Regions from separate parts of the Flexivirga sp. G2 genome, predicted to be linked through region 2. Evidence: riboswitches for the same ligand, from Rfam matches in the RefSeq annotation. Region 2 holds a riboswitch; the other holds the start of a gene.
What was found. A riboswitch is a leader RNA that binds a small molecule or an ion and turns the genes downstream of it on or off. The one in region 2 is predicted to bind cobalamin.
Positions count from the first base shown of each region.

Region 1 (11,097 bases), 750 kb from region 2:
TGCGCGGCGTCGTCACGCTCGCGGCCGCATTCCTGCTCCCGCACGACGCCCCGCACCGCGAGGCGATGGTCTTCATCGCCCTGTTCGTGACCCTCGGGACGCTGATCATCCAGGGCTTCACCCTTGGCTTCGTCTCCCGCCGACTCGACCTGCACGGACCCGATCCCCGCGAGGACGCCCTGCAGACCGCGCAGCTCACCCAGGCCGCTGTCAATGCCGGCAACCGACGGCTCGAGGAGGAACTGGACGACACCGAGTTCGAGATCCCCGAGCAGGTCATCACGACATTGCGTCACCAGGGCGCGCGCCGTGCCAACCTCGCCTGGGAGCGGCTCGGCCACGGCGACGGGACCAGCGAGACGCCGTCCGACGCCTACCGGCGGTTGCGGTCGGCGATGCTCGACTCCGAGCGCAGCAAGGTGCTGAAGATGCGCGACAAGGGCGTGATGGATCACGAGGTGCTCCAAGCGGTCATGGGCTCGCTCGACCTCGAGGAGTCGATGATCGCGCGTGTCCACGAATTCGACCGCAGCCTGACCGAACGCATGCTGCTCACCCCCGAGGAGCGCCAGTTCGGCTGCGAGCACCTGGCCGAGGCGCCGTTCGCGGTCGACCCGAACACTCCCGAGGGCTGCGAGGAATGCCTGGCCGACGGCACCGTCTGGGTCCACCTGCGACTGTGCCTGTCCTGCGGGCACGTCGGGTGCTGCGACTCCTCGGTGGGCAAGCACGCCAGCAAGCACCACGCCGAGACCGGGCATCCGGTCATGCGCTCCTTCGAACCCGGCGAAGGCTGGCGCTGGTGCTTCGAGGACAGTGTCCTCGGCTGATCCATTGGCTGCACTCCTCAGCGCTGACGCGGCGTCGAGAGCTCACGAGTTCGCGCTCGCCGCGCGACGTCACCGATCGTCGTCGCAGCGTGTCCTCAACGCCGCACTTCCACAGACTCGTGAGATGACGCAATAGGCTTGCCGCTCGTGACCGTCGAACTCATCCTCGCCTCCGCGTCCCCCGCCCGTCTGGCCACCCTGCGATCGGCCGGTGTCGAGCCCGAGGTGATCGTCTCCGACGTCGACGAGCCGGCGGCGATCGCGCGTGCGGAGGCCGGCCTCGGTCAGGCGCTGGCCACGGATGAGGTCGCCCTTCTGCTCGCGCGCGCCAAGTGCGAGGCGGTGGCCGCCGGGACCGATGCCGACGCCCTGGTGCTCGGCTGCGACTCCGTGCTGGAGTTCGACGACCAGACGTTCGGCAAGCCGGCCGACGCCGCCGAGGCGACCGAGCGCTGGCGACGGATGCGCGGCCGCTCCGGGACGTTGCACACCGGGCACTGGATGGTCGACGCACGGGACGAATCCACTGGCGCAACCTTCGGTGTCGTCGCCTCGACCGTGGTGCATTTCGCGGATCTCAGCGACGCCGAGATCGAGGCGTATGTCGCCACCGGCGAGCCGTTGCAGGTCGCCGGAGCCTTCACCATCGACGGGCTGGGCGGTCCGTTCGTGCGTCGCATCGAGGGCGACCATCACAACGTGGTCGGACTCAGCCTGCCGGTGCTGCGGGACATGCTCGCCGAGGTCGGCGTCACGTTCAATCAGTTGCTGGGCTGACCGACGGCATCCGCATCAACCGGGGAAAGGCCAGCACGACGACCCCGGACAGCGCGAGCAGCACGGCGAAGGTGACCATCGCCTCCTCACCGCCGACCGTGCCGATCAGGAAACCCATGGTCGCGGGCGCCAGCGCGGTCAGCACGAGCGACAGCACGTTGTCGGCGCTCATCACCCGGCCGAGCCGGTCGGCCGGGGTGCGGTCGGTCAGCACGGCGATGACCGCGGCGTTGCACGGTGCCAGCAGGAACGTCGCGCACGCCATCAGGATCATCAGCACGACCGGTGCGTGCACGTACGCCATACCGGCGAAGGCGACCGCGCCGACGACCGGTGTCAGGAACATCAGCAGCCCGACGCTCATCCGCTCCAGGATCCGGCCGGCCAGCAGCGACGCGAGCAGCATCGAGACGGCCATCGCACTGGAGACTGCACCGATCCACGCCGGCGCGGTGCCCCGCTGCTGCATGGTGATCGTCACCGACACGACCAGGCCGGTGCCGGCGAAGTTGAGCACGGTCGACAGCAGGGTGATCGTCCGCAGCAACTGGTGCCCGAAGAGGAACTCCAGTCCGGTGCGGATGGAGGGCAGCAACGGTTCCCGGTCCTGGGTGGCGACACCCGGCAACGGCGTACGAACCCGGGACGCGCACACGATGGCGACCAGATAGGTGAGCGCGTCCGCGACCATCGGCAGGCCGCGGGTGATGCCGAAGAGGAAACCACCGATCGGCGGGCCGGCCAGCCCGGCCGTCGCCGAGCGCACCTGGTTGTTGACGGCCGCGCGCGGTATGTCGCTCTTGCGCACCACGTGCCGGACGGCGACCTGCTCGGCGGGGTTGTAGAAACTGTTGGCGACTCCGCCGCACGCGGCAGCGAGCATCAGGTGCGGCACGGTGATGTGGTCGGCGAAGACGGCGATGGCGACCGAGAGGTATGCCGCGCCGCCCAGCGCGGCCGCCGAGATCATCGTCCGCCGGCGGTCCCACCGATCGACGAGCGCACCCGCCGGCAGACCGACGAGGACCAGCGCCATCGTCGTCGCACCGGCGACCAGGCCGACGGCGAACGGACTACCGGTCGCCGCGAGGGTGATGAGCGGGAACGCCAGGCTGCTCATCCGGCTACCGAGGCTGGAAACGGCACCGCCGGCTATGAGGAACGCGTAGTCGCGGTTATGGCTCAACGGCGGTCGATCCACGTCGTCGGTCCCCACCGTCGCGCGCCCCCTTTCGTGCACTGTCACGCTGCCCCACACTGCCATCCCGAACCGGACGGTAGGGGTTGTGGAAGGTAAGGGTTTGGTCAGGAGTCCAGATCACCCGCCCGCAACGCCACGGCGACCCGTTCGGCGGGTCTAGCTTCGTTCTTCGGACAGCTATGCACCCGGCCACCGAAGGAGTCGTATGTCGACCGTTCCCGCATCGACGAAACTCACCGCGGATCAACGAAATTCGTTCGCTGCGGCATACCTCGGCTGGGCGATGGATGCGTTCGACTACTTCCTCGTCGTGCTCATCTATGCCCAGATCGCGAAGGACTTCGGCAAGTCGCTGACCGAGATGTCGCTGATCACGACGATGACGCTGATCATGCGTCCGGTCGGGGCGTTCATCTTCGGGCTGTGGGCCGACCGCGCCGGGCGCCGTGTCCCGCTGATGGTCGACGTGGCGTTCTACTCGGTCGTCGGGTTCCTGTGCGCGTTCGCACCGAACTTCTGGGTGCTGATGATCCTGCGGATGCTCTACGGCATCGGCATGGGCGGCGAGTGGGGCCTGGGAGCGGCGCTGGCCATGGAGAAGATCCCGGCGCAGCGCCGCGGCTTCTTCTCCGGCATCCTGCAGGGCGGTTACTCGATGGGCTACCTGCTCGCCTCACTGGCCTTCCTGGTGCTGAACACCTGGTGGGGGCTGTCCTGGCGATGGATGTTCGCACTCTCGATCATCCCGGCGATCATCTCGCTGATCATCCGCGCCCGCGTCGAGGAGTCGGAGGTATGGCGGGAGAGCCGCCAGCGTTTCAAGTCGACCACCACCAGCGTCGGCGACATCATCAAGAACCCGACGATCTGGAAGCGGTTCATCTTCCTGGTGCTGCTGATGACCGCGTTCAACTGGATGAGCCACGGCACGCAGGACGTCTACCCGACCTTCCTGAAGGAGACGTCCGACCACGCGCTCGGCTTCGCCAAGTCGACGGCCACCTGGATCGCGGTGGTCTACAACATCGGTGCCATCATCGGCGGTGCGGTCGCCGGCGCACTGTCCGAACGGTACGGCCGCAAGACGCTGATCGTCCTGTGTGCCGTGCTCGGCCTGCCGATCGTGCCGCTGTTCGCCTACTCCACGTCGGTCGGCATGATCATCCTCGGCTCGTTCCTCATGCAGGTGATGGTGCAGGGCGCGTGGGGCGTCATACCGGCGCACCTGACGGAGCTGTCCCCCGACGAGATCCGCGGCTTCTATCCCGGGGTCACCTACCAGCTCGGCAACTGCCTGGCCGCCTTCAACCTGCCGATCCAGGAAGCCCTCGCCTCATCGCACGGCTACCCGTTCGCATTGTCCGTCACCATCGTGCCGGTCTTCATCGCCGTCATCGTTCTCACGCTGATCGGCAAGGAACAGAAGGGAATTCAGTTCGGGACACGTGACACGAGCGTTGTTGCTGAAGCCAGCGGCTGACGAACCAGCTGGGGGTTCCGTGCCCGGACGTCGCCGCCACAGGCACGGAACCGACGGCTCAATGGTGCGGCCGGTGGCCGCGTTCCTGATGCGGCATCTGCTGCTTGCTGCCCGGAAACGTCGGTGCGGGATAGTGCTCGACCTCGTACTGAGCACGTGCGAGTTCCGGCCCGGTGTCCGGCAGCCGCGGGGGTCGTTGCCCGCCTCCACCGTGCTGGAAGACCGAGGTCAGGTCACCGAAGGTGCGTCGTCGCCAGTCGGTGATGTTCGGCTCGCGAACACCGGTGAACCGCTCGAGGAACTGCAGCACCGAGGTGTGGTCGAAGTTCTGGCTGGACACCCAGCCGCCCGCGGTCCACGGTGACACGATCAGGCACGGCACGCGGTAGCCACCGCCGATCGGGAGCCCGCCGATGAACTCGTCCGGAGTCCCGGCGGGCGGAGTCGGCGGCACGACGTGATCGAAGAGCCCGTCGTTCTCGTCGTAGTCCAGGATGAAGACCGTCTTCTTCCAGACGTCGGGGTTCGACGCGATGGCTTCGATCTTGGAGGCCACGTAGTCCGCGCCGGCCGCCGGCAGATAGTCGGGGTGTTCGGACTGTGTACTGGTCGGGAGGATCCAGGACACCGCAGGCAACCGGTCGTGCTTGGCGTCGTACTCGAAGGTGCCGTGCGAGTCGACGCTCATCCCCTTCTTGTAGAGCGGCGACGACGGTGACGCCTCCTGGAAGTTCTTGAAGGTCGACAACATGTTCGTGCCGTAGTTGTCCTCTTCCTGGTAGACCTTCCAGCTGACGCCAGCCGCCTCCAGCCGCTCGGCGTACGTCGTCCAGGTGTAGCCGCCGTTGTGCTCGACGTTGGAGATGATTGGGCCGCCGCCGGTGCCGCCCGGGTCGATGGTGCCGGTCATCCAGTACATCCGGTTCGGCCACGTCGGGCCGAACACCGAGCAGTGGTAGTGATCGCAGATGGTGAACGCGTCGGCAAGGGCGTATTGGAAGGGGATGTCCTCGCGCGTGTAGTAGCCCATGACATAAGGGCCGTTCTCCTTGTCGGCCGCGCGGTGCGCGGGCAACCATTGGTCCATCGTCCCGTTGTTCCAGGCCCGGTGCTGCACGCTCCACGCGTGGCTGGTCGACGGAATCGCCTGTGCGCTGGTACGTCTGGTGTCCAAGTGGAACGGCAGCAGATAGCCGTCCGGATTGACGCTGTCCGGCTGGTGGAAGACCGATCGGCCGTTCGGGAGCCGGATGGCTCGACGGTCGTCGAACCCGTCGACGCCGGAGAGGGTGCCGTAGTAGTGATCGAAGCTGCGGTTCTCCTGCATGAGCATCACGACGTGCTTGATATCGCGCATGCGAGGTGCCGTGGTCGGGGTGTCGGCGAGCGCCTTCTGGACGCTGGTCGGCAGCAGGGACATCGCCGCCGCCATACCGCCGCTCGCTGCAGCTGCACCGAGGAAGCGCCGGCGTGTGAGGTGGGCCATGAGAAACCTTTCAGGTTCGTGGATTTCGGCCACACACGAGAGAACTCCTGCGACGGCGACGCTCGATCGAGTTCGAGGGAAACAGCAAACGTCCCCTTGCTTACCAATGCGATTACCCAGTCTTGTTTGCCCACAACAAAATTCGACCATCATGCACGTGCGCATCCCCCATCGTTCGCTACCGCGTCACACGGAGGACGGGCCGCACGATGTGCGCATTGACTTGAAGTCAACTTGAGGTATCACAATTGACACATGATCACTTGTGCCACCTGCGCGGTGGAGTATGACGACCTTGCCGGCGACCGCGACTGCCCCATCTGCGTCGACGAACGACAATATGTGCCGGCCACCGGCCAGGAATGGACCAGCGTCAAGCAGTTGCTCGCGGACGGGAGCCGGGTCGACGTCCACGAGTTGCATCCCGGTCTGACCGCGGTCCACTCGGATGCCGGCATCGGGCAGACCGGTCTGCTGGTGCAGACCGACGCGGGCAACCTGCTCTGGGACCCGCCGGGCCTGATCGACGACGCCGCCGTGGAGGCGGTCGCCGCCCTCGGCGGGATTCGGTGGATCGCACCCAGCCACCCGCACATGTTCGGCGTCCAGCTGGAGTGGTCGGCAGCGTTCGACGACGCCCCGGTCTACGTCAATGCCGCCGACACCGAGTGGCTCGGCAGGCGCGGACCGGCGATCACCGAGTGGGACGACGAGGTCACCCTCACCGAGGGACTGACCCTGATCAAGGTCGGCGGCCACTTCCCGGGCAGCGCCGTGGCGCACTGGGCGCAGGGTGCCGACGGACGTGGCGCGCTGCTCGGCGGTGACTCGATCACGCCGAACCCGGACCGCCGGACGGTTGCCTTCATGCGGTCCTATCCCAACCGGATTCCGTTGTCCGCCAACGTTGCCCTGCGCATCGCCGCACGTGTGGAGCACCTGCAGTACGACGAGATCTGGAACAACTTCGGGCGCAGTGTGCCGACCGACGCGGCCGCCGCGGTGCAACGCTCCGCGCAGCGCCACGCCGCTTGGGCACGTGGCGACTACGACCACCTGACCTGATCAGGCGGGCGCGACGTCGGCCAGCAGCGGCATCCGGCGCAGTGGTCCGACGAGGACGATCACGAGCGCGCTCAGCAGGGTCAGCCCGCCGAGCACGATCAGCGAGACCTCGCCGTTCCACCACTCCACCAGCAGTCCGCCCACCACGGGTGCCAGCGGTGACATCCCCATCAGCAGGGTCATCAACGTGCTCTGCACCCGACCCTGGATGGCGTCCGGTGTGATCGTCATGATGTAGGTGAAGAAGCCCGCGTTGACCGCCGGTATCAGCAGGAAGCCGATCACGAGCAACGCCAGCACTGCGGCGTAGCCGTGGACCAGTGCACAGGCGACCAGGCAGACTCCGAGCAGCACCGTGCCACCGATCAGCACGCGCCCGGCCGCCAGCTTCTTCAGCACGGCCGTGGAGATCACCGCACCGACGATTGTCGCGACGGCAATCGCGGTCTCGGCGAGGCCGATGCCCGCAGGACGAACGCCGCGCTCCTGCAGCACGACGACGAGCACCAGCATGAAACCGTTCACCGCGAAGTTCAGCAGTGTCGCGACGATCACGACTGACCGCAGCACATCGTTGCGCCATACGAACCGAAGCCCGGATCGCATTGCCCGCAAAGGCGGCTCGTGCTCGCCGCCTTCGGGTGGCGGAGCCGGGAGTGGCGTCCGGATCGACATGGCTGCTATCGCCGAGACGATGTATGACGCGACATCGGCCAACACCGGCAAGGAACGGGAGACCGAGAAGAGCAGGCCGCCCAGCGGCGGGCCGATCAGGCCGGTCACCCCCTGCCGGCCCTCGACCACCGACATGGCGGTGCTCAGGTCTTCAGCAGGCACAACGGTTTTCGTCGCCAGGGTGTCGGCCGGGCCGAAGACCGCTTCTGCCGCACCCACCACGATTCCGGCGGCCACCAGCTGCCCAATGGTGAGCACGTCCGCGGCATACGCCAGCACGACCGTCGCGTATGTCGCCGCTGCCACCAGGGCCGACCACACCATCGTCGGCCGCCGGTTCCATCGATCGACGAACGCCCCCGCCGGGACACCCGCGATAACCAACCCGGCGACGACTGCTCCCCCGACGAGGCCCGCCAAGGCGGCGTTGCCGGTCATCCAGAGCGCCAGCAGCGGGAACACGAGCCCGCTCATCCGCGAGCCGATGCCGTTGAGGGTGTTGCCGACCATCAGCAATTGGAAGTCCCGATTGCGCCAGAGCGCGGGCCGGGCCGGAGCCGCGTCGGTGGACGTGCCTGCTGATGTCATGACGGCCAGCTTGCCCCTCACCACCAGGATTCCGCAAGTAACTTTGCGCAACTCTATTTGCGCATTGTTGATTGCGAATTCTGCGTCTCCTCCGGCACAGTGGTCCCGTGAGCACTCCACCGGACCGGTCGCAACCGAAACGACTCGGCGACCCGCGGGAACTCAAAGCGCTCGCCCACCCGCTGCGCATGCGACTCATCGTCGAACTGGTCACCCGAGGTTCGGCGCGCGCCGTCGATCTGGCGAAAACCGTTGGTGAACCTGCCAATTCAGTGAGTTTTCACCTCCGGCAACTTGCCCGCTACGGACTCATCGTCGAGGACACCTCACATGCCGCGGACGGTCGTGAACGCTGGTGGCAGGTGGTGTCCGATGCGGGATTCCGCACCGACATGAGCGAGCTGCGCAAGCTGCCCGGTGGAGCACAGGCTGTCGGGTCACTGGAGAATCTCACCCAGGAGATCGCCCACGCCGCCATGGCAGTTGCTTTCAGCGACACAGATGAGCCGAACGGTCCCAAGAGCTGGTTCAACGACTTCGGCCTGCACTTGTCACGGACCGAAGTCGAGGAGTTCCAGGACGACGCGTGGGACCTGACGTCCCGTTGGATGGAGCGCTCCCGGCAACTTGCCGCGTCCGGCGACGGCGTCGAGCGGCATACCTATGTGGGCTTCTCCTTCGGCGCCCCCGTCAACGATGTGCTTCGCGCCGAAGAGTCCGCAGAGGGAACCACTCCCGGCCAGGCTTCGCGCGAGAAGTAGGCTGCGGAACGCAACAGGTTCGCGGTGTGCCGAGTGATCAGCATGACGCGTCGCAAGAGGGAACCCGGTGTGATTCCGGGACTGCCCCGCAGCGGTATGTGAGAACGACCTCCGTCATACGCACTGGCCTCCGGCTGGGAAGCGACGGACAGTAGGCGCCTTTCGGCGGGCTCACGAGTCCGAATACCTGCCTGTCGCCCGAGCCCGAACCCGGGTTCGGTCGATTCTGTGACCTCTCGGGTGGGTCGCGAAGGAGTTTGAGATGACCAATAGCACCACTGCCACCGTCCTCGGCTGGCCGCGGCAAGGGCCGAAGCGTGAACTGAAGCGCGCGGTCGAGGCCTACTGGGCCGGCCGCACCAGCGCCGACGAACTGCACGACGTGGCTGCGGCACTGCGCGCCGACGCCTGGAAGCAACTGTCCGACAACGGAATCCACGAAGTCCCGACCGGCGACTTCTCCTACTACGACCACGTGCTCGACACGGTCACCATGGTCGGAGCAATCCCCCAGCGGTACCGCGCCGCAGCGACCGACGAACTCGGCGTCTACTTCGCGATGGCCCGCGGCACCGATGCGGTCGCGCCGCTGGAGATGACCAAGTGGTTCGACACGAACTACCACTATCTGGTGCCAGAGCTCTCCCCCGACACGACGTTCACCGCCGATGCCACTCGACAGCTGGCGCACCTCGCGCAGGCGACCGAAGCCGGCCATGCCGCACGTCCGGTGCTGGTCGGCCCGCTCACCTTCCTGTTGCTGTCCAAACCCGCACCGGAGGCACCGGCCGACTTCGACCCGCTCTCCCTGCTCGAGCCCCTGCTCGGCGTGTATGTCGACGTGCTCGGCGCGTTGCACGACGCAGGCGCCGACTGGGTGCAGATCGACGAACCCGCGCTCGTCCTGGATCAGCCGGCAGCGGTGCTCGATGCAGCACGGCACGCGCTCGACCGGCTCGGATCAGCGACGAAGCGACCGAAGCTGTTGATTGCCAGCTATTTCGCCGCCTTGCAGGACGCATTCGAGGTGCTCGCCGAAGCCCCGGTCGACGGCCTGGCGATCGACTGCACGGTGCCGGCGAACGTGACCGCGATCCTTGAGCACGGCCTGCCCGGCAAGCGCCTGGTCGCCGGCGTGATCGACGGCCGCAACATCTGGGCTGCCGACCTCGACGAGCGGTTGACGACCCTGCGGCAGCTGGCCGGTCGCGTCGACGACCTGGTCGTCGGCAGCTCCTGCTCGTTGTTGCACGTCCCGCTCGATGCCTCTCGGGAGACGACGGTCGACGACGAGGTCCGCAGTTGGCTCGCCTTCGCCCACGAGAAGGTGCTCGAACTGCGAACGCTGGCAACGGCGCTCGACGACGAGGGGGCCGCGGCGCCGGCGCTGGACGCGTCGCGTCGGGTGGTCACTTCCCGCCGTGCATCGGCTCGCACGCACGACGATGCCATTCGCGCTCGGGTGGCGGCCGTCAGCGCCGCCGACTCGCGTCGCGACACCGCGTTCGAGCAGCGTCGAGTGCAACAGCAGAAGGCACTCGGTCTCCCGCTGCTGCCGACGACCACGATCGGCTCCTTCCCGCAGACCGACAGCCTGCGCAAGGCACGAGCAGCGTTGCGGCGCAAGGAGATCGATCAGAAGGTGTATGACGCCGCGATGCGCGACGAGATTGCGTCGGTCGTCGCTCTGCAGGAAGAGCTGGGTCTGGACGTCCTGGTCCACGGCGAGCCCGAACGCAACGACATGGTCCAGTACTTCGCCGAACAACTGGACGGCTACCTGGCGACGACACACGGCTGGGTGCAGTCCTACGGCACCCGATGTGTGCGGCCGCCGATCATCTTCGGTGACGTCTCCCGCCCGGAGCCGATGACGGTCCGCTGGTGGCAGTACGCACAGTCGCTCACCGAGCGTCCGGTCAAGGGCATGCTGACCGGCCCGGTGACCATGCTCGCCTGGTCGTTCGTGCGCGATGACCAGCCGGTCGGCGACACCGCACGTCAGGTTGCGCTGGCCCTCCGGGACGAGGTGAGCGACCTCGAGACGGCCGGCTGCCGCGTCATACAGGTCGACGAGCCGGCCCTGCGCGAGACGCTTCCGCTGCGGAGTGCCGACCGTCCGGCATACCTGGACTGGGCGACCGAATCCTTCCGGTTGGCAACGAGTTCCGTCGACGACGGCACCCAGGTGCACACACACATGTGCTATGCCGACTTCGGTGACATCTTCGCCG
Region 1 is NZ_AP039675.1:3,403,129-3,414,225, forward strand. Features, by position in the region: gene ACZ50J_RS16500 (Na+/H+ antiporter) at 1-830, shown strand, start outside; gene ACZ50J_RS16505 (Maf family protein) at 978-1,607, shown strand; gene ACZ50J_RS16510 (MFS transporter) at 1,588-2,871, opposite strand; gene ACZ50J_RS16515 (MFS transporter) at 3,014-4,288, shown strand; gene ACZ50J_RS16520 (alkaline phosphatase family protein) at 4,347-5,774, opposite strand; gene ACZ50J_RS16525 (MBL fold metallo-hydrolase) at 6,030-6,839, shown strand; gene ACZ50J_RS16530 (MFS transporter) at 6,840-8,102, opposite strand; gene ACZ50J_RS16535 (helix-turn-helix domain-containing protein) at 8,210-8,863, shown strand; cobalamin riboswitch at 8,862-9,072, shown strand; gene metE (5-methyltetrahydropteroyltriglutamate--homocysteine S-methyltransferase) at 9,126-11,097, shown strand, end outside.
Region 1: linked by a shared signal. The riboswitch ahead of metE (5-methyltetrahydropteroyltriglutamate--homocysteine S-methyltransferase) and the one ahead of ACZ50J_RS20130 (hypothetical protein) in region 2 are both predicted to bind cobalamin.

Region 2 (11,097 bases):
CTCAGGATCTCTGAACATGGTGGTCTCTCCTTGAAGTGTGTTGGTTCCCAGTGCGTTTCACGCCTGGGGTGCACGGCTGAGGGCGTCATACAACAGCCCCTCAGGAGTGCTTCTGATGAACGGCCTGCCGGCTGACCTGCAGGACATCGGCGATGGCCTGCCAGCTCCAGCCGCGCTCCCGGGCGTTGCGCACCTGCACGTCCTCCAACCGGTCGGCGAGGACCCGGAGCGCGCGAACCGCCGCCAACCCCTGCGCGGGGTTCGTACTCGCAGCGGCCTCGGTGAGCTTGAGTTCGTCGTTCATGTGTCAATAAAACCTGACAAGAATCGCCTTGTCAACTAAACCTGACACACCCCTGATGCCGAATGACGGCTTCTTCGGCGAGTGACGGCCCGATCCGACCGTCAGTCGCCGAGGAAGCCGTCACTCGCGATGGAGGTGGCCGGGACGGGACGCGTAGCGTGGTGCCGGTGAGCATTCCGACATACACACTCCAGGACGGCACGACGCTCCCGGCGATCGGTTTCGGGACCTACCCGCTCAAGGGCACCGACGGCGTGACCGCCATCGGGTCCGCACTCGCCGCCGGCTACCGATTGCTCGACACCGCAGTCAATTACGAGAACGAAGCCGAAGTCGGCGAAGCCCTGCGCCGATCCGGCATCCCGCGCGACGACGTCCGCATCCAGACCAAGATCCCCGGCCGGCATCATGCGTATGACGACGCGCTCGCGTCGATCCGCACGTCTCTCGAGACTCTCGGCATCGACCGCATCGACGTGCAGCTCATCCATTGGCCCAACCCGAGCGTGGATAAGTTCGTCGAGGCATGGAAGGCGCTGGTGACCGCGCAGCAGGACGGCCTCGTCAGCACCATCGGCGTCTCGAACTTCACCGCCGAGCATCTCGCGCGGATCATCGAAGCGACCGGAGTCACGCCGGCGGTCAATCAGATCGAACTGCACCCCTACTTTCCCCAGGTCGAGATGCGAAAGACCCACGCGGACCTCGGGATTCGCACCGAGGCCTGGAGCCCGATGGGCAAGCGTCAGGCTCCGTTCGACGAGGCACCCGTCGCCGATGCGGCCCGGGCACACGACGTCACGCCGGGTCAGGTCATCCTGCGCTGGCACCACCAGCTCGGCTCACTGCCGCTGCCGAAATCCGCCACGCCGGAGCGACAGCAGGCCAACCTCGACGTCTTCGGTTTCGAGCTGTCCGACGCGGAGATGGCGGCCATCACCGGCCTGGGTCGCGAGGACGGGCGTCTCTTCGGCGGCGACCCGAACACCCACGAGGAAATGTGACAGGGGCCCGGATCTCGATACGCTCGCTCGTCCCTCACGAGCTACTCGGCCACCTCGGGGTGTCAGTTGTCGCTGCGCACCGGGTCGTATGACGCACGCCGCGCGGCCCGGCGCAGCACCACCAGCACCGGCCGACCCAGCAGGGCGATCGCCAACGCATTCGTGATCGCACGTCCGGTGTCCCAGCCACCTGTCGACGTGACCAGCGTGTAGACGCCGAAGCGGTGCAGGTTGTCCAACAGCGAATCCCCTGGCACATAGGCGAGATTCGCGTGCCCGGAGATGTCGGTGCCGGCGAGGAAAGGCCACCCGTAGAGGTTCATCAACGCGCCGAAGAGGTATGCCGCCAGCACGCCATACGCGATGAGCATCACGATCTCGCGCGTGCCACGGACCCGGCGCGGCAGCAGCCCCGCTCCCAGCCCGATCCATGCGGAACAGAGCATCTGGAAGGGCAGCCACGGACCCACGCCAGCAGTGATGAGCGCGGACGCGAAGAGCGACGTACAGCCGAGGACGAAGCCGAAGCCAGGACCGAACACGCGACCCGCGAGAATCAGCAGGAAGAAGACGGTCTCGACACCACCAGTGCCGCCACCCATCGGTCGCAGCGCTGCATCAACGGCAGACAGCACACCGAGCATCGCGAGCGCCTTGGAATCCATTCCGCCGTCGGCGAATTCAGCCAGAACGACGAAGACGAGCAGCGGCAGCGTGGCCGCGAAGATGATCGGTGCGTCGGTGACGTGGGCGCTGCCGGACACGTCGTTGTGCGTCAGCAGTGGCCAGCAGAACATCGCCAGACCGGCGACGCTGATCAGCGCGAGGACGAGTGCCGACCGAGCGCGCAGCGGGACAGCGTGACTGCCCAGCGTCGTCACCAGGTCCGGCCGGCTGCCGGGCGCACCCGGTGTCACCGTCTGATTCACGACGATTTCCCCAAAGAGATTGCGACGTCGTCGACCGTGAGGAACTCGTGCGGCGCGAGGACCTTGGCGACCTGCGGTGCGAAGACCGGCGAGGACGCCACGACCTCCGCCGTCGGGCCGTCGGCGATCACGTCGCCGTCGGCCAGCACGACGACCCGATCTGCTGCCCCGGCGACGAACTCCACGTCATGGGTCGCCACGAGCACGGCATGCCCGTCACGCGCGAGCGCATCCAGTTGTCTCGACAGCAGCGCCTTCGCTGTGTAGTCCAGCCCGCGCGTCGGCTCATCCAGCAGCAGCACGCGCGGACGTCCTGCCAGTTGGATCGCCAGGACGAGCGAAAGACGTTGTCCTTCGGACAGATCGCGGGGGTGCTGGCTCCCGTCGATGCCCGGCGCGAGCTCGTCGAGGAGTTCGCGCGCTGCTGGTCCGGCAGCCGCGCACTCCTCGTCGACGCTCTCCAGATAGAGCAGGTCGGCCGCGCTCTGCGGAACCAGACCGATCCGCGTCGCGGCGTCAGCTGCGTCCCGCCGCTTACCGTCCTTGGCTGCAGTCTCGATGCCGTCCACCAAGACCGAGCCGGAACTACGTGCGCCGCTGCCCTGCAACGCCCACATCAAGGAAGACTTGCCCGACCCGTTGCGACCCATCAGTGCTGTCACCGTGCCGGACGCGAGCTCGAGATCGACCTCTCGTACGGCCACCCGCCGGCCGTAGCGCACCGTCACGCCACCCGCCCGGAGCACGGTCTCCCCCGCCGCCCGGCTTCGCACGGTCGGTGCTTCGAGCTTCTCCCGCAACGGTCGCGCCGCTCGACGAGCGTCCCTGACGGACAACGGGATCGGCGTCCAGGAGCACAGTCTCCCGAGTTCCACCACCGGCGGGGCGACCGGCGCATCGATCATCATCGTCGCCGGATCGCCACTGCGGACGACGCCGCCACCGGGCAGGGTGATCACCGAATCGGCATACTGCACAGCCCTTTCCAGTCGGTGCTCGGCCATCACGACCGTCGTCCCGAGGTCATGCACGAGTCGGGTGATCGCCGCCAGCACCTCCTCGGCGGACCCCGGGTCCAACGCGGACGTCGGCTCGTCCAGGACGAGCACCTTGGGTGCTGTCACCAGCGCCGCACCGATCGCGACGCGTTGCTGCTGCCCGCCGGACAACGTGGTCAGGGATCGAGCCCGCAGCGCAGCGATCCCCAGCAGGTCCAGCGTCTCTTCGGCCCGCTTGCGCATGGTGGCCGGCGAGACCCCCAATTGCTCCATTCCATAGGCAAGTTCATCTTCGACGGTGTCCGCGACGAATCCCGCGAGCGGGTCCTGGCCGACGCGGCCGACGACGTCGGCCATTTCACGCGGCGGGTGGTCCCGAGTGTCCATGCCGGCGACCGTCACGGTCCCGGACAGTCGCCCGCCGGTGAAGTGCGGCACGAGCCCGTTGATCGTGCCGAGCAGGGTGGACTTGCCGACACCGGTGCGTCCCACGACCAGTGCGAGCTCACCCTCTTCGACCGAGAGATCGACGTGCGCCAACTCCGGTGCCCGGTCGTCGGCATACCTCACCGACACGTCACGCAACTCGATCATGCGGGCACCTCCTCGTCCTCGGCCGAGTCCTGCATCGAATCCTGACCCGAATCGCGTATGACGCCGGGTGGCGACACCGCCGCCGCGACCAAGCCGACCACCGCCGCCACCAAGGGAAGCAGGTCCACCACCGGCCACTCCACCGGCGAGGTCGACGGATCCAAGTGGTCCGGCGTCACATGCGTGGCAAGGAGCATCAGCACGCCCGACGCCAGCCCCGCAGCGGCGACCGCGGCAGCGATCACGTCGAACGACTCGGGTCGATATCTGGTCACGGTGCGCTCCCGCGAGGAGAAGGCGAGGCTGCCGGCCGCGAGCACGACACCGACGACGAAGGCGGGCCACCGGAAAAGGGACGGTGCGCGATCGTCGAGCACACCGAAGATGCCGACACACACCGCGATCAGCCCGACAACCGTCACCACTCCGAGGATCCGTCGGGTCCGCACCGGGGTCGGTCCGCGCCGACCGTAACCACGCGAATCCATCGCAGCGGCAAGCAGAAGCGAGCGATCGAGCGCGTCGGCCAACACCGGCACGATCATCCGTCGCACCACGTGCCATTTCTTGCCGTCCCGATCCGGACGCAGCTGCTGTGCTCGTCGCACGCGGCGGAGACTGTCCGCGATCTGTGGGAAGACGGACACGGCAACCACGACGACCGTGCCGATGTCGTAGAGCCCGATCGGCACCACCTTGAGCAGCCGCTTCGGATTCGCCAGCGAGTTGGCCGCGCCGATGCAGATGATCATCGCCGCGAGCCGGAGTCCGTCATACAGGCCGGCGAGCAGATCCGACAGGTGCACCGGCCCGAGCAGGCTGACGCCGGCTGCCCACTCCGGCAACGGGATCGACGGCAGGTCCAGGAGGACCGTGCCACCGCTGGACTCCCCGAGGAGGCACCGGAATGCCACCCGCACCACGACGATGAAGAGCCCGAGCAGCAGGTAGAGCCGCAGCGAGCGCGACCACGGCGCGTTGCCGCGGCGCAGCACCACGACGAAGCAAGCAACGCCGATCAGGAGCAACAACAACAGCGGGTTGGTCGTGAACGACGCCGCCACGGCCAGGCCGATCGCCCACAACCACCAGGCGACCGGATGGACCGACCCAGGCAGCCGACTCACCCGAGGTTGCGCCGGCGGACGATCGCGATGGCGCCGCCGCCGACGACGAGTGCCGCCAGGACGATGCCACCGACGACGGTTGTTGCGTTGACACCGGACGACTTCTTGGAGTCCTTGATCAGGTCGTCACTGTTGGCCATGGCCGCATTCTCCGCGTCGCCCCTCGAACCTCCGGCCGCCCCGGCGGACGAGCTCGACGACGCCGTGCCGTGCTTCGCCTTCGCGGCGCTGCTCGCCGACGCGGAACGGCTGGCCTTCGCCTTCTTCGCGGCAGCCTTCTGCTTCGCTGCCTTCGATGCCTTGGCCGCCTTCGACGCCTTGGCCGCCTTCGTCTGTGCGGCGGCGGTCGTCGACTCCGGCTGCGATCCACCGCCGTCACCTGTGCCCGGCGTCGAACCGCTCTTGCTCGTGGTGGTCTTCGTGCCGTTCGGCGCGGTCGAGCTCGTATGACGCGGCGGTGCCGGCGGCTGCGTGGTGTGTGTCGCCGGCGGTGGCTTCGGCGCGCTCGCCGGACGGGACGGCGCGGCGCCGGGCGCGACATTGGTCGACCCCTGAGTGAACGACCAGCCCTCGAAACCGCCGGGTATGACGGTGCGGTTCGTCAGCCCGTCGGAGCTGTAGGTCCACGAACCACCGTTGGCCGCGTGCCAGTAGCTCCAGTACGCATCCGCCGGAGGCATGCGCGGGCAGGAGCGGTCCGGCTTGCCGTACAACGTGCACACGACGCTGTCGCCATACATGCCCGTGCCGGTCATCGGGATCCCGGCCGCGCGCAGCGCATCGAGCCCGTTGGCGCCGGCACCGACCGGAGCGCAGCGGATCGCGACCCCACCACCGAGTCCACGGAAGTCCACGACGACCGTCACGCCGGAGCTGGTCTTGCAGTAGCCGTTGTAACCGGCCGCCTGTGCGGGCGCGGCCGATCCGACATACGCGAAGGTGGTGGCCGAAGTGGCGAGTGCGAGGGCTGCGGCCGATCGCACCGTGCGGCTGGGCATGCGGGCGGTGTCCTTTCGTGTCGCGACTTCCCGCGCGCGACAGACTCTCGCCCGCGACTGCAGTCCTCGACAGTCGATCCGGTGTTGGGCGCTGCAGGTATTCCGACTCGCGACCGACCGGCCACTCACGGCTGCGGGACAGCGCCGGACTCGCACCGGCTTCCCCTGCTCACACCCCGGCGCCCGACACGGACGCCGTCCCACAGATTAGCAGCGCTTGTGCATGGGACCGGAATGCCGCAGAGTCACGCGGGTGACCTCCGGACCCACCCTCGACACTGCTACCGCTGTCGACGCCATCGCCGAGCTGGCCGGCCGGAACGACCGCGTCGTCGTCGGGCTGACCGGGCCACCCGCGACCGGCAAGTCGACCGCCGCCGACGTGCTCGCCCGCGGGTGTCGCGAGCGCGGCCTCCGCACGGTGATCGCCCCGATGGACGGCTTCCACCTGGCGCAGGCCGTCCTCGACGAACGAGGCTGGAGGCCGGTCAAGGGAGCACCGCACACGTTCGACGCCGTCGGGTATGTCGAACTGCTCGCCCGGATTCGACGCGGCGGCGAGCAGACCGGCAAGCACATCGGCGACGACATCGGGCAGGACACCGTGTGGGCGCCCGCCTTCGACCGGTCGCTGGAGGAGCCGATCGCCGGCTCGATCCCGATCGCCCCGGACACGCAGGTCGTGCTGACCGAGGGCAACTATCTGCTGCTCGCGGACCGGCCCTGGCGCGAGGTGCCAGGTTTGCTGGACGCCATTTGGTATGTCGAGACCCCCGACGAACTGCGCCGCGAGCGACTCATCGAACGACACCGCAGCTACGGCCGCAGCGTGGCGGAGGCGACGCAGCGAGCGCTGGGTTCGGACGAGCGGAACGCGGTGCTGGTGCGGTCGACGCGGGAGCGTGCGGACGCCATACTCCTGCTGCCGTGAGGACCGGCACTCTGTGACCGATCGCACGCGCACGCGGTATATCGCCGAGCGCGCCGAGGCAACCTGACCGCCGGTCGTGCGTCTACCCACCGTGAGGTGCGACGCGATGATCGCTGGACGGCAGCCGGTTCCCGGCCTGCCGCGGTGCGGCGTTCCCTTCCACCACGACGACTGGTTAGGGTCTGGGCGAGGGGTCGGGACGTCATGACACTGACCGCGCCCGCCGTGTATGCCGAAAGGCCGTATCGCTTGGGAGGTCGGGTCCATGACCGTGGCTCACTCCCTCGCCCTGCCACGATGACCGCGGACGAACCGGTCGATCTGGCCGAGCTCTACCGCACGCACCACCTGCAGATGGTGCGGCTCGCGCGCCTGCTGGTCGACGACACCGCGAGCGCCGAGGACGTCGTCCAGGAAGCGTTCCTCGGGATGCACCGCAACCGGGCCGCGCTGCGTGATTCCCGGGCCGCGGTCGGCTACCTGCGGCAGGCGGTCGTCAACCAGTCCAGGTCGATGTTGCGGCGGCGCCGGACCGTGCGCGCCCACCTCAAGGTCGCCGAGCCGGAGATCGCGCCGCCCGCCGACACCGACGTGATCCTCGCCGAGGAGCACCAGGAGGTGCTGCGGGCGGTCGACCAATTGCCGCCGCGGCAGCGCGAGGTGCTGGTGCTGCGCTACTGGTCCGACATGTCCGAGGCGGACATCGCCGACGCGCTCGGCATCAGCAAGGGCACCGTCAAATCACAGGCAAGCAGGGCCATGGCCACACTCACCAAGATCATGCAAGGAGGCGTACCCGATGAATCCGTCTGAGCAACACGACCAGGAGGACCTGGAACGCCGCCTGCGCGACGCGTTCGCCGCGAAGGCGTTGCAGGTCTCCGACGCAGACCTGGACCGGGATCGCGAGGAGCAGTTCGCCGCGGCACTGAACAGCCGACGGCGGACCAGCCCGATGACCCGGATCTTCGCCGGCGTCGGCGCGGCGGCTGCCGCGGCAGCGATCGTCGGCGTCACCGTGGTCGCACTGCACGACGGCGGCAAGCACGAGGTCGTCAACGGACTGTCGCCGGCGATGAGCTCGAGCTCGGCCAGTCCGTCACCCAGCACGACCGGCAGTCCCGCATCGACCGGCGGTTCGAGGACACCGGCGCTGAACGAGCCCGTCACCCCACGCAGCGGGCTGAGCACACAGCTGCCGTCCTCCGACGGCAGCAGCGCCAAATCCTCGGCGGCCAGGTCCGGGACGACGACCTCGTCAGCCAGCGGTCCGTCTGCGCTGACCGGTCCGTCCACCGCACGGTCCGACTCGACCTCCACGAAGCTGTCCGCTGCAGCCGACCAGCCCCCGGCCATGTCACCGAGCCTGCCCCAGGCGAGTCCGCTGAGTGATCAGGAGTACGCCGGCGCGGTGCCGCTGGAGAGCCCGTCCGGCGGACCCCGGATGCTCGCCATGCCGTCGGACCTGACCTGGCAGCGAACGGCCGAGAGCGACAACAGCCTGACGGTCCGGATCACCTACCTGCCGACCGACCTCGAGGCCTACTGGCAACAGACGCTGCCCGGTGAGGGCTGGATCGAGGACGGCTCGGGTTGGAGCTACCCCGGCACGTCATACACGGTGAGCGCGATCAGCGACAAGGGCAGCTTCACCGTCACCTGGTGATCGGCAGCGCGAGCGCTCGCGCGCTGTAGTGCGTTGCGGCGCTTGACGATCGGCCGTCCGACGCGAACATCGAAGTGCCTTTTGTAAGGCCCCTCCGACAGACCCATCATGGCGTTACGAACAAATTGTTCGTATGCCGTGAGAGGAGAACTTCATGTCGTTGCTTCGAGTCGATGCCAGCCTCCGGGTGGAGGGTTCGTACAGCCGGGAGCTGGGTGACATCGTCGAACAGGCCTGGCGGGCCGACCGCCCGAACGGCCACGTCGTGCGGCGTGACGTCGGGCTGTCCCCGTTGCGGGCGACCGCACTCGGTGACGCCATCAGTGCCGGACCACTCGAGCCCGCGCAGCGGACGCCGGACCAGCAGCAGGCGGTCGACCTGGCCGAGACCCTGGGCCAGGAACTTCTCGACGCCGGCGCATTGCTGCTCGCCGTGCCGTTCTACAACTTCGGGGTCTCGCAGCACATCAAGTCGTGGATCGACCTGATCTTCACCCATCCGGCCTTCTACCCGGGCGGCCCGTCGCCGATCGCCGGCAAGCCCGCCGTGCTCGCGGTCGCTCGCGGCGGCGCGTACGGCCCGGGCACCCCACGGGACGGCTGGGATCACGGAACTCCGTGGATCCGCCGCATCCTCGAGGACGTATGGCGGATGGACCTCAACGTCGTCGAGATCGAGTTCACCCTCGCCGGGGTGAGCCCCGGCCTCGACGAGTTCACCGAACTGGCCGCCGAACTGCGCACCTCCGCGCACGAGCGTGCACGGGACCACGGCAAGCTCCTCGCCCGCGGGACGGCGGCATGACCGGGCCCCGGCCGGGTCCGCCGCTACGCCTTCGCGCGACCGACCCCGCTCTTCTCGTGCGCGCGACGACGTTCGGCGATCTCGCCATGGTGGGCCACCGCCCAGCCGGCCAGCGCCATGACGGCGTCCAGTAGTGACGTCCCCAGGTCCGTGAGCTCGTAGACGACCCGCGGCGGCACCTCGGCGTAGGCGGTCCGCGTCAGCAGGCCGTCGCGTTCCAACTCCTTCAGGGTCAGGGTCAGCATCCGCTGCGAGATGCCCGGAACGCTCGCCTGCAGATCGGAGTAGCGCAGCGCGCCCTCGCCGAGTGTGCTGATCACCAGCACCGACCACTTGTCACCGATGCGATCGAGCACCTCGCGGATGAAGGCACTGTCCTCCGGCCATGTGGTGCACGGCCCCGCCACCTGCCGGATGCGTGTCATCGAACTCCCTGATTCCTACGTATTGGCTGTAACCACACCAATGGTAAGCACCTCAGGTCAGCCCCGGTCCGCGCCGAGCGTGCGACTGATCCCTGCGCGCCAGGCGGCATGCTGCGCCTCGCGGACCTGCGGGCTGATCTGCGGGTCCCATTGGCCGGCGCGGTGCCAGTTGCGGCGCAGCACCTTGATGTCCGACCAGTAGTCGACCGCAAGGCCTGCGAGGTATGCCGCGCCGAGGCTCACGGTCTCGCTGATGGTCGGCCGCACCACCGACACGTCCAGCACGTCGGCGACCATCTGCATCATCAGATGGTTGGCCGTCATACCGCCGTCGACGCGCAGCGACTTCAACGGCACGCCGGCGTCCGCCGCCATGGCCTCGACGACGTCGCTGGTCTGCCAGGCGCACGACTCGAGCACCGCCCGCGCGAGGTGCCCGGCGGTGACGAAGCTGGTCAGTCCGGAGATGACACCGCGAGCGCCGGAAGACCAATAGGGAGAGAACAATCCGGTGAACGCCGGCACCACGACGCATCCGCCGCTGTCGTCCACTGTGCGGGCGAGCGTCTCGATCTCCGGAGCCGTCTTGATCAGCCCGAGTCCGTCGCGCACCCACTGCACGAGGCCTCCTGCGACGGCGATCGACCCCTCCAGCGCATAGGCCGTCGACCCGTCCGCGAGCTGATAGGCGACGGTCGACAGCATCCCGTGCGTGGAGCGCACGATCTCGTCACCGGTGTTCATCAGCAGGAAGGCGCCGGTGCCGTAGGTGCACTTGACCTCGCCCGCTTCGAAACAGGTTTGGCCGAACAACGCGCTCTGCTGGTCACCGACGGCGGCGGCCACCGGGACGCCGGCCAGGGCACCGGTCGCGGTGCCGACGACCGCGGACGAGGGCACGATCCGCGGCAGGATCGCCTCGGGCACGTCGAAGAACTCCAACAGCTCCGGATCCCATTGCAACGACTCGAGATTCATCATCAACGTGCGACTCGCGTTCGTCACATCGGTGACATGTATGCCGCCGCTCGGCCCGCCCGTGAGGTTCCAGATCAGCCAGGTCTCCATCGTGCCGAGCAGCAGGTCGCCGCGTCGGGCGCGGTCGCGCAGTTCGGGACGGCTGTCCATCAGCCAGGACAGCCGAGGCGCCGTGAAGTAGGACGCCGGCGGGATCCCGGCCCGCTTCCGGAAGAAGTCGGCACCGGGGTCCTCGAGCAGTCGGTCGGCGATCGACCGGGTGCGCGTGTCCTGCCAGACGATCGCCGGACACACCGGCCGACCGGTCCGGCGCTCCCACAGCACGAGCGTCTCCCGTT
Region 2 is NZ_AP039675.1:4,152,600-4,163,696, forward strand. Features, by position in the region: gene ACZ50J_RS20100 (Clp protease N-terminal domain-containing protein) at 1-18, opposite strand, end outside; gene ACZ50J_RS20105 (RNA polymerase subunit sigma-70) at 101-304, opposite strand; gene ACZ50J_RS20110 (aldo/keto reductase) at 472-1,308, shown strand; gene ACZ50J_RS20115 (ECF transporter S component) at 1,371-2,237, opposite strand; gene ACZ50J_RS20120 (ABC transporter ATP-binding protein) at 2,234-3,829, opposite strand; gene ACZ50J_RS20125 (energy-coupling factor transporter transmembrane component T) at 3,826-4,956, opposite strand; gene ACZ50J_RS20130 (hypothetical protein) at 4,953-5,954, opposite strand; cobalamin riboswitch at 6,030-6,167, opposite strand; gene ACZ50J_RS20135 (nucleoside/nucleotide kinase family protein) at 6,208-6,885, shown strand; gene ACZ50J_RS20140 (RNA polymerase sigma factor) at 7,183-7,698, shown strand; gene ACZ50J_RS20145 (hypothetical protein) at 7,685-8,551, shown strand; gene ACZ50J_RS20150 (FMN-dependent NADH-azoreductase) at 8,706-9,356, shown strand; gene ACZ50J_RS20155 (winged helix-turn-helix transcriptional regulator) at 9,380-9,781, opposite strand; gene glpK (glycerol kinase GlpK) at 9,839-11,097, opposite strand, start outside.